2 regions of the Undibacterium sp. YM2 genome follow, and region 1 is predicted to be linked to the other one. Evidence: predicted binding sites of a transcription regulator. Region 1 holds the regulator's gene; the other holds the start of a gene.
What was found. The regulator sigma-54, encoded in region 1, starts transcription at its own class of promoters, with help from an activator protein. The targets are predictions, from matches to a motif close to TGGCANGNAANCTGCTTT.

Region 1 (4,780 bases):
AGCAGATTATCCAAGGGTGTGTCCCTGGTGCGTGGCACCCTGACCGTCACTTCTGAGAGTGCTGTCGTGACCGAAGCCCCGAATGGTGATCAGTTTGTTGTTCTGACAGGTGGCGGTGGCCGCAAAGTCACCTTCCGCCAGAAACGCGATGGTGGCCCTGATCTGTGGGTAGATGGCGAAGCTGACCGTGCTGAATACAACCAGAGTACAGAAATCGTCAAATTCATTTCCAAGGCCAAGGTACGCTACCTCGAAGGCAAGCGCGTCACCCAGGAACAGGAAGGTGAATACCTGTCTTACGACAGCAAGAATGACGTATTTGTTGGCACGAATTCAACCAGTGGCCAGCATGTAGATGGCTCAGGCAATATCACCATCACCTTGCAACCAAAACCAGAAAAACAGGCTAAATAAGATGACAGCACAGTCAAGCAGCACCTTGCTTGTCAAGGGCTTGCAAAAGCGCTATGGCGCGCGCCAGGTGGTACGCGATGTTTCCCTGCTATTGAAAAGTGGCGAGGTGGTGGGTTTGCTGGGGCCGAATGGCGCAGGCAAGACCACCTCGTTTTACATGATCGTTGGCCTGGTACCTTCCGACGCTGGTGATATCACGATTGATGACGTGAATATCTCGCAACTGCCTATCCATGAGCGCGCCGTACTGGGCTTGTCTTACCTGCCACAGGAAGCTTCGGTATTTCGCAAGCTGACGGTGGAAGACAATATCCGTGCCGTACTCGAATTGCAAAAAGACAGTGAAGGCAAATATCTCGGTGCCAAAAAAATTGAGCAAAGGCTCAACGCTCTGCTGGCAGACTTGCAGATAGAAAAAATACGTGAAAGCCAGGCGCTGTCACTGTCAGGTGGTGAACGCCGCCGCGTCGAAATTGCCCGTGCACTGGCGACCAATCCTCGCTTTGTCTTGCTGGATGAGCCCTTTGCCGGTGTTGATCCTATCGCCGTCATTGAAATCCAGCGCATCGTGCGCTTCCTCAAGGAGCGCGGCATCGGTGTGCTGATCACCGACCATAATGTGCGCGAAACCCTGGGCATCTGCGATCACGCCTATATCATCAACCAGGGCGCGGTACTTGCCAGCGGCAAGCCTGACGACATCATACAAAATGAATCTGTACGTCGCGTTTATCTCGGAGAACACTTCCGGATGTGACGGGAATCATCATGAAACAAAGCCTGCAACTACGTACCTCACAACATCTGGCCTTAACGCCGCAATTGCAGCAATCGATACGATTATTGCAGTTATCCACTTTGGAATTGCATCAGGAGCTGGAGACGCTGCTGACCGATAATCCCATGCTGGAACGCGTCGATGATCCCCTCGATCACGCCGTACGCCTGCTGGCCGACGGTGCCATCAATACCAGCAGTACTTCTGCCGATGCCGGCATGGAAGCACCGGCAGCAAGAGAAGACAGTGACAAGTCAGCAGAACCGGCTGCCGCTGATGCAGAAACCGTCATCAGCAATGACAGCACCACCTCCAGCGAAGAAGACTGGGGCTTTGATGATGTGCAGCATGGCAGCAAGTCTGGCGATGATGAAGATGGCCGCCCCCAGCTCGGTGCAGCCCATATCACCCTGCGTGAACACTTGCTGGAACAGATGCGCCTGAACCTGCGCGAACCGCGTGACCGTGCCCTGGTCGAGCTGATGATCGATGCGCTCGACAATAACGGTTACCTGACCGAAACATTAGATGAAATACATGCCAGTTTGCCACTGGAACTGTGCGTAGAACCAGAAGAACTGGCGTTTGCGCTGAACATGCTGCAAAGCTTTGATCCCGCAGGTGTCGGTGCGCGCAGCCCGTCTGAATGCCTGGCCTTGCAAATCAGGCGTTTACCAAAAGTTGCTTTCGTCACACGCAGACTGGCATTGCAAATTGTTGAAACGCAACTGACTTTATTTGCACAAAGAGATTTCACCAAACTCAAGAAAATCTTCGACTGCGACGATGAAGATTTGCGCGATGCACAAACTGTCATTCGCCTGTGCAAACCACGCCCCGGCCTGGCCTTTGCTGCTGATGAATCTGACTATGTCGTACCTGATGTGATCGTCAGAAAATCCGGTAACGGCTGGCAAGTCATGCTGAATCAGGATGTCATGCCCAGGCTGCGGGTAAGCAGCATGTATGCCAACATCATGAAGCAAAACCGTGGCGAAGCTGGCATGGGCGCACAATTGCAGGAAGCACGCTGGCTGATCAAGAATATGCGGCAACGTTTTGAGACTATATTGCGCGTTGCACAAGCGATAGTCGAAAGGCAACGCAATTTTTTCACCCACGGTGCTGTTGCAATGCGCCCCCTTGTTTTGCGCGAAATTGCTGATACACTAGGATTACACGAGAGCACTATCTCACGTGTAACAACCCAAAAATACATGTTGACCCCACATGGCATGTTTGAGTTGAAGTACTTTTTCGGCAGCCATGTCGCGACGGAAACAGGGGGTGAAGCTTCTTCCACCGCGATACGTGCACTCATCAAGCAGTTGATAGGAGCAGAAGACCAGAAAAGCCCACTCTCTGATAGCAAAATTGCAGACATGCTGGGTGAACAGGGCATGGTAATTGCCCGACGGACAGTTGCCAAATACCGTGAAGCCCTCAAAATCCCCCCAGTGAGTTTGCGTAAATCTTTGTAAGCAGTCCTTGTAATCACGGTTTGAATTGCTATATATGATTTAGCTCAAGGCTAATAAATGCTGAGAGCGTATCGTAATAGCAAGCAACATCACTATAGGAGCACAGTATGAATCTCACCATCAGTGGACACCACGTCGAAGTAACTCCTGCAATTCGTGAATATGTACATACCAAACTAGAACGTATCAGGCGGCATTTCGACCAGGTCATTGATATCGCCGTCATCCTGACGGTGGACAAGCTCCGGGAAAAGGAAAAACGACACAAAGCTGACATTAATTTGCATATTAGCGGTAAAGATATCCACGTTGAAAGTCTGGCGCATGATCTGTATGCAGCCATTGATGCACTGGTAGATAAACTTGATCGTCAGGTCATCAAGCATAAAGATAAAATTCAAGACCATCAGCACGACGCCATCAAGCACATACCTGATCCGGCATCGGCTTCATAAGACCCCAGTCCTTACCCGAACAGGGTTGTGGACATCCAAAACAAGGACGCTAGAAGGCGTCCTTTTTGTTGGGTGCATGGTTTTTTGTAGGTCTAGTTTCTGACATTTAAAATAAATAATTTACTTTTATTGTCGTTTGTCACATACGCTGCTTAACAAGCTGCGAGTTAGTTGATTCACGGCATTTATATTAACGTCATTCCAGCGTGCTTTTAGCTGGAATCCAGCGACGTTCGTTATATGCCGAGGTGCTTATTGCAAGTGGCGCTTTGACTGAAGCGATTGCCCTCCGTGGATACAAGCCGGGTCCCGGCCCGGCAGCCGAAATACTTTCTTTGCGTCGCCAAAGTAAGTATTCAAAGAAAGGCGACCCAGGCGCAGCCGCCCCTTCGGGGTGCCCATTTGTGCAGTACAAAAAATGGGAAGATCCGAAACTCGCTTCGCTCAAACAGCGGCTCTTCTTTTTCCATTTTCTGTACTGCACAAATGGCGGCTACACATGGGAACTGCGGAAAGTCAAAAGCAACCCCAAAATTCAACGGCAACGGCAACGGCAACGGCAACGGCAACGGCAACGGCAACGGCAACGAGCATGATGCGTTTACTCTATTTCCTCATAAACATATACACCCCGTGACGCCCTCGTCTGACAAAGTTAAAATAGCAGCTTCATCCCCTACCCTGCATAGTCAACCACCATGAGCGAATTTGTACTTACCTCCGTCAAGAACAATATAGGCTATATCACCCTCGACAGACCCAAAGCGCTGAACTCGCTGTCACTCGATATGGTAAGAGCACTGACAGCGACCTTGCTGGCCTGGCATAATGATCAAAGCGTGCGGGCGGTGTTTATCCACAGCAGCAGCGAGAAGGCATTTTGTGCCGGTGGGGATATCCGTTTTTTCTATGACGTTGGCACTGCCACACCCAAAGGTGACTCCGCCCTGCTGGAAGATTTTTTCACCGAGGAATATGCCTTAAATCATTTAATCCATTTCTACCCAAAACCCTATATCGCGCTAATGAATGGCGTCGTCATGGGTGGTGGCATGGGTATCGCCCAGGCAGGGCCAGATTGCCGTTTGCGCATCGTCACCGAGCGTACCAAGATGGCGATGCCGGAAGTGAACATCGGCCTGTTCCCTGACGTAGGTGGCGGTTATTTCCTGTCTCGCACTGCGGGTGAAATTGGTACTTACCTTGGATTGACTGGCGATATCATCACCGCCGCTGACGCCATTTATGCAGGTCTGGCGGATGTCTATATACCTACTGCAGAAATACCGGCACTGATGAATTTAATCAGTGAAAGCACAGCCACTGATTTGCGCGTGGCGATACGCGATTTCGCGGCAACTTTTGCAGACCAGGCAAAACCAGATACCAGCAAACTGGCATCGCAACATGCGTCCATCAACGAGATATTCACAGGCAATAGCGTCACTAGCATCTGTGAAAGACTGCAGCAAAGCAACAACGAATTCGCCCAGCAAACCCTGGCCACCATGCAAAAACGTTCACCTCTGCTGATGTCAGTCACACTGGAACAACTGCGCCGCAGTAAAGACATGACAGTATCAGCCTGCCTGCGCATGGAAAGAAACATGGTACGCCATTGCTTCAAACATGGTGAAGTGCTGGAAGGTGTA
Region 2 (4,780 bases), 910 kb from region 1:
TAATGCACTATTAACAGCGAGGGCAATACTATTGTGCAGAGATCAGCGGGCGATCAGTATATACAACATCAAGACATTGGCGACGATGGACAAGACTGCCAGCATGCGCCAGGTAGCCAGCGGGTCGCGCTGGGCCAAGGGTTTGGCTTGGGGGCGGGCAGGGGATGGGCGGCACCACGTTCCAGTGCCAGTAAAAATTCTTCTGCGGTTTCAAAACGTTCAGCCTCGTCACGTGCCACGGCTTTGAGCAAGACGTTTTCCAGCCAGTGTGGCAAATCCGGGCGGTAGCGCCCCGGCGACGCAGGCTCAGCAAATTTGGGGCGCTGGAAAGGTTCGATTTCGCCATACGGATAGTGGCGTGTCAGCAAATAGTAAAGTGTGACGCCGGTGGCATACAGATCAGTGGCGCGGGATGGTGCTGCACCCTGGAATTGCTCCGGTGCCAGAAATGAAGGTGTGCCTGCCATGCTGTGACTGGCATTGCCCTGGCCATCCTGGCTGTCAAAGCCGGATTGTGCGACACCAAGGTCAAGAATGCGGATTTCATCATCATCCCCAGATGCACATTGGCGGGCTTGATATCCCTGTGCAGAATGCTGCGTCTGTGCAGCGCACCGATGGCGCGTACCAGCTTGCCACCATAAGCGACTGCTTCTGGTATCGTGAAATGCTGCCCGGCTTCCAGCCTTTGTTGCAGGGATGCACCGGCATGCCAGGTTGAGAGATAGTACAGGTAGTTTCTTTGATCGGGCGTGATCACCTGGGGGAAAAAACGTGCTACCACGCGCTTTGCCAGCCATGCTTCATGCGCAAAGGCTGAGCGCTCCTGCGCATCATTGGCCTTGTCGGGATGCAGGGTTTTTAACACCAGTTGCCGGTGATGAGAGGTGTCGCTGACGCGATACAGTATCGTCGTCAGCGAGGTATGCATGACTTCTTCTATCGCATAGCCATCAAGGGTCTGGCCGGGCTTCATGCGTGGTGGTACGGGCAGGGCGCGCAGCTCGCTGATGGCATCGCGCAACTCGCCTTCTGGCAAGCTGTCTATGCGTGCTATCACCGCACTGCAGTTGTCTTGCGACCCCGCTTTCAATGCGGCTGCACATAGAGCTTCGCATGCAGCCTCACTGCCCAACTTACCGGTGCTGACCTGCTTCAAAAAATCTGTCAGGTCATATTCTGTCAGACTGGCCCAGATACCATCACAGGCCAGCAAAAAGACATCATTGACACGCAGCTCACCCATGCCATGATCGATGACGAGGTGGTTGTCCAGGCCGATGGCACGGGTCAGCACATGTTGCATCTCCGGTCTGTCCCAAACATGATCCTGGGTCAGTTTTTGCAAGACACCGTCACGCAACAGGTAACAGCGGGTGTCGCCGACATGGGCGCTGTAATACATGCGTCCGCGCAAGACCAGTGAGGTCATGGTAGTGGCCATGCCTGCCAGCTCACGGCGGACTGAGCCTTGCTGCTGTACCCAGCTATTCATGGCGACCAGCACCTTGTCGAGTGCTGTTGTTACCTCCCAGGTGTCAGGCGTAGCATAGTAGTCTGTCAGCAAGCCACGTACTACATATTCAGCCGCTTCGCGCCCGCCTTCATTGCCAGAGACGCCATCTGCCACTGCCAGTACCATGCCTTTGCAGGACAGCTCGGGTTCGCCTGGCGTGACCATGCCGACAAAGTCTTCATTACGCGGGCGTATGCCAGCGACGCTGTGATGTCCTGTGCTGACTGTCAGTGGCATGTTTGTGTATTTTGTGTATTCAGATTTTTGCAGTAGTCATGGCGGCAGAGCCCCAGGTCGTGCGCCAGCGTTTCTTGACCAATGATAAACCCAGCAAGGCGATGATGGCGAGGCTGGCGAAAATCGACAGGCCTATTTGATAACTGCCGGTGATCTGGCGTGAATAACCCATGCTGGCCGCCAGATAAAAACCACCTATGCCACCAGCCATGCCCACCAGGCCAGTCATGACACCCATCTCTTTACGGAAACGCTGCGGCACCAACTGGAATACCGCACCATTGCCAGTGCCCAAGGCCAGCATGGCAACCACGAATACACATACTGCAGCAGCCGCAGATTGCAAGCCGATGGATGCAATGAACAGGAAGGCAGAAGCGATGGTGTACATGACAGACAGGGTCTTGATGCCACCTATGCGGTCAGCAATACGGCCACCCATGGGGCGTACCAGAGAACCGGCAAAAACACAGGCAGCAGTGAAGTAACCGGCTGTCACTGGCGTTAAACCATATTGCGTATTGAAATAAATCGTCAGGGAAGAGGCCAGGCCAGAGAAGCCACCAAAGGTCACGCTGTAAAAGAACATGAACCACCAGGCGTCTTTGTCTTTCAGCACGGCCAGGTATTCAGTCAATGATTTGCTAGGTGCATCACCTGGCGCATCCTTGGCAAAAATCAGGTAAACCGCCAAAGCGATGAACAAGGGTATCAGCGCCAGGCCAAACACATTTTGCCAGCCAAAGGCAATTGCCAGTGCTGGTGCAAACAGGGCGGCAAAGGCGGTGCCGGAATTGCCTGCACCCGCTATCCCCAAGGCAGTACCCTGGTGTTCAGGCGGATACCAGCGCGATGCCAGCGGCAATGCCACGGCAAAGGCAGAACCTGCGACGCCCAGGATCACGCCGAGGAACAGCAGTTGTTCATAAGTGTGCAAATTCCCCAGCCATGCCCAGCATAATCCCGCCAGTACGACGATCTGGCCTATCAAACCGGCTTTCTTGGGTTTCAGATGATCGACCAGCACACCCATGACGATGCGCAGCAGGGCACCGGCCAATAAGGGGGTGGCGACGATCAGGCCTTTTTGCGCGGCAGTCAGGCCCAGGTCCTTGGAAATCTGGATGGCGAGTGGCCCCAACAATACCCAGACCATGAAACTCAGGTCAAAATAAAAAAAGGATGCCAATAAGGTGGGTGTGTGCCCGGCTTTCCAGAAGGAAGTTTTTTGCATGATCGCTCCAATAGTGAACATGCATGCCACTTGCAAGGGACGTGCCATCAAAATGTGCAGGTGATTCACGTATTTCATGATTAAAAACAAAACTTTCTGCGCAAAAACTGTGCGTACTCTGAATTAAATGGTGCATTGCACCAGAATGGCTGGGTTTTGTATGAGTACCGCAAGGATTTTGGGCGCATGCTTCAATAAGTGGCATTGTTTTTGCCGCCAACAGAGGAATCCTCCGTTTTTCTTGGTGAAAACCATATTAATGCGCAGTTAAATTGGTGCAGGCTTATAAAAACAGCCTGGCTTTCCCTCTGATAAAAATGAACTGGCATTGCTCTTGCTTAGAGTCTGGGGAGACAAGCAAAGGAGCAGCCATGAAGAAACTTAAGCTAGTGATGGTAGGGAATGGTATGGCAGGTGTGCGTACCCTGGAAGAATTAATCAAGATCGCGCCCGACCTGTATGACATTACCGTATTTGGTGCAGAACCTTATGCCAATTACAACCGTATCCTGCTATCACCAGTACTGGCAGGCGAGCAAACCATCAAAGACATCATGCTTAATGATGTCGACTGGTATGAAGAAAATAATATCACGCTGCACCTCGGAAAAAAAATCACCAAAATCGATCGCCACAAACGTATCGTGATCGCCGAAGACGGTACCCAGACTGAATACGATCGTCTGCTGCTGGCCACTGGCTCTACACCTTTCATGTTGCCGGTTCCAGGCAAGGATCTCAAGGGCGTGATTGCCTACCGCGATATCTACGACACCAACACCATGATAGAAGCGGCAGAAAAGCATACACATGCTGTCGTTATCGGTGGTGGTCTGCTGGGTCTGGAAGCCGCCAATGGTTTGAAAATGCGCGGCATGAGCGTGTCTGTCGTGCATCTGCCAGGCTGGCTCATGGAGCGTCAGCTTGATCCTGTTGCTGGCAAGATGCTGCAAAAATCACTGGAAGACCGTGGCCTGAACTTCCTGCTCGAAAAAAATACCGAAGCCATCATTGGTGATGATGCTGGTCACGTCAAAGCCATACGCTTTACCGATGGCCTGGAAATCCCTGCGCAACTGATCGTCATGGCAGTTGGCATACGCCCCAATACTGCGCTGGCAGAATCTGCAGGGCTGTACTGCAATCGCGGCATCATCGTCAATGACACCATGCAGACTTATGACCCGCGCATTTACTCTGTTGGTGAATGCGTCAATCATCGCGGCACTGTGTACGGTCTGGTCGCACCTCTGTTTGAAATGGCCAAAGTCTGCGCCAATCACCTGGCTAATTTTGGCATAGGCCGTTACCAGGGTTCAGTCACCTCCACCAAACTGAAAGTGACAGGTATAGATCTGTTTTCTGCCGGTGAATTCATGGGTGGCAAAGACACGGAAGAAATCATCTTGTCTGACCCCATAGGTGGCGTTTACAAGAAGCTTGTGGTTAAGGATGACAAGCTGATTGGTGCCTGTTTATATGGCGATACTGTCGATGGCAGCTGGTATTTCAAATTGCTACGCGAAGGCAAGAATATTTCTGAAATCCGCGATTCCCTGATGTTTGGTGAATCAAATACCGGTGACGTTGGTCATGAAGGCCATACCAAAGCCGCTGCCATGCCGGACGAAGCCGAGGTCTGTGGTTGTAACGGTGTCTGCAAAGGCACCATCGTCAAGGCCATCAAGGAAAAAGGCCTGTTCACCCTGGATGATGTGCGCAAGCATACCAAGGCTTCAGCTTCCTGCGGCTCCTGTACCGGGCTGGTAGAACAAATTATCATGTTCACCGCT

Region 2: UNDYM_RS06310 (NarK/NasA family nitrate transporter) is a predicted target of sigma-54. The motif match lies at 3,017-3,034, and genes of this name have one in related genera.

What each region holds. Positions count from the first base shown of each region.
Region 1 is NZ_AP018441.1:492,820-497,599, reverse strand. It holds gene UNDYM_RS02395 (LptA/OstA family protein) at 1-414, shown strand, start outside; gene lptB (LPS export ABC transporter ATP-binding protein) at 416-1,171, shown strand; gene UNDYM_RS02385 (RNA polymerase factor sigma-54) at 1,183-2,673, shown strand; gene hpf (ribosome hibernation-promoting factor, HPF/YfiA family) at 2,781-3,128, shown strand; gene UNDYM_RS02375 (enoyl-CoA hydratase/isomerase family protein) at 3,827-4,780, shown strand, end outside.
Region 2 is NZ_AP018441.1:1,404,719-1,409,498, forward strand. It holds gene UNDYM_RS31035 (protein kinase) at 69-542, opposite strand; partial or broken gene UNDYM_RS31040 (protein phosphatase 2C domain-containing protein) at 575-1,753, opposite strand; gene UNDYM_RS06310 (NarK/NasA family nitrate transporter) at 1,773-2,987, opposite strand; gene nirB (nitrite reductase large subunit NirB) at 3,359-4,780, shown strand, end outside.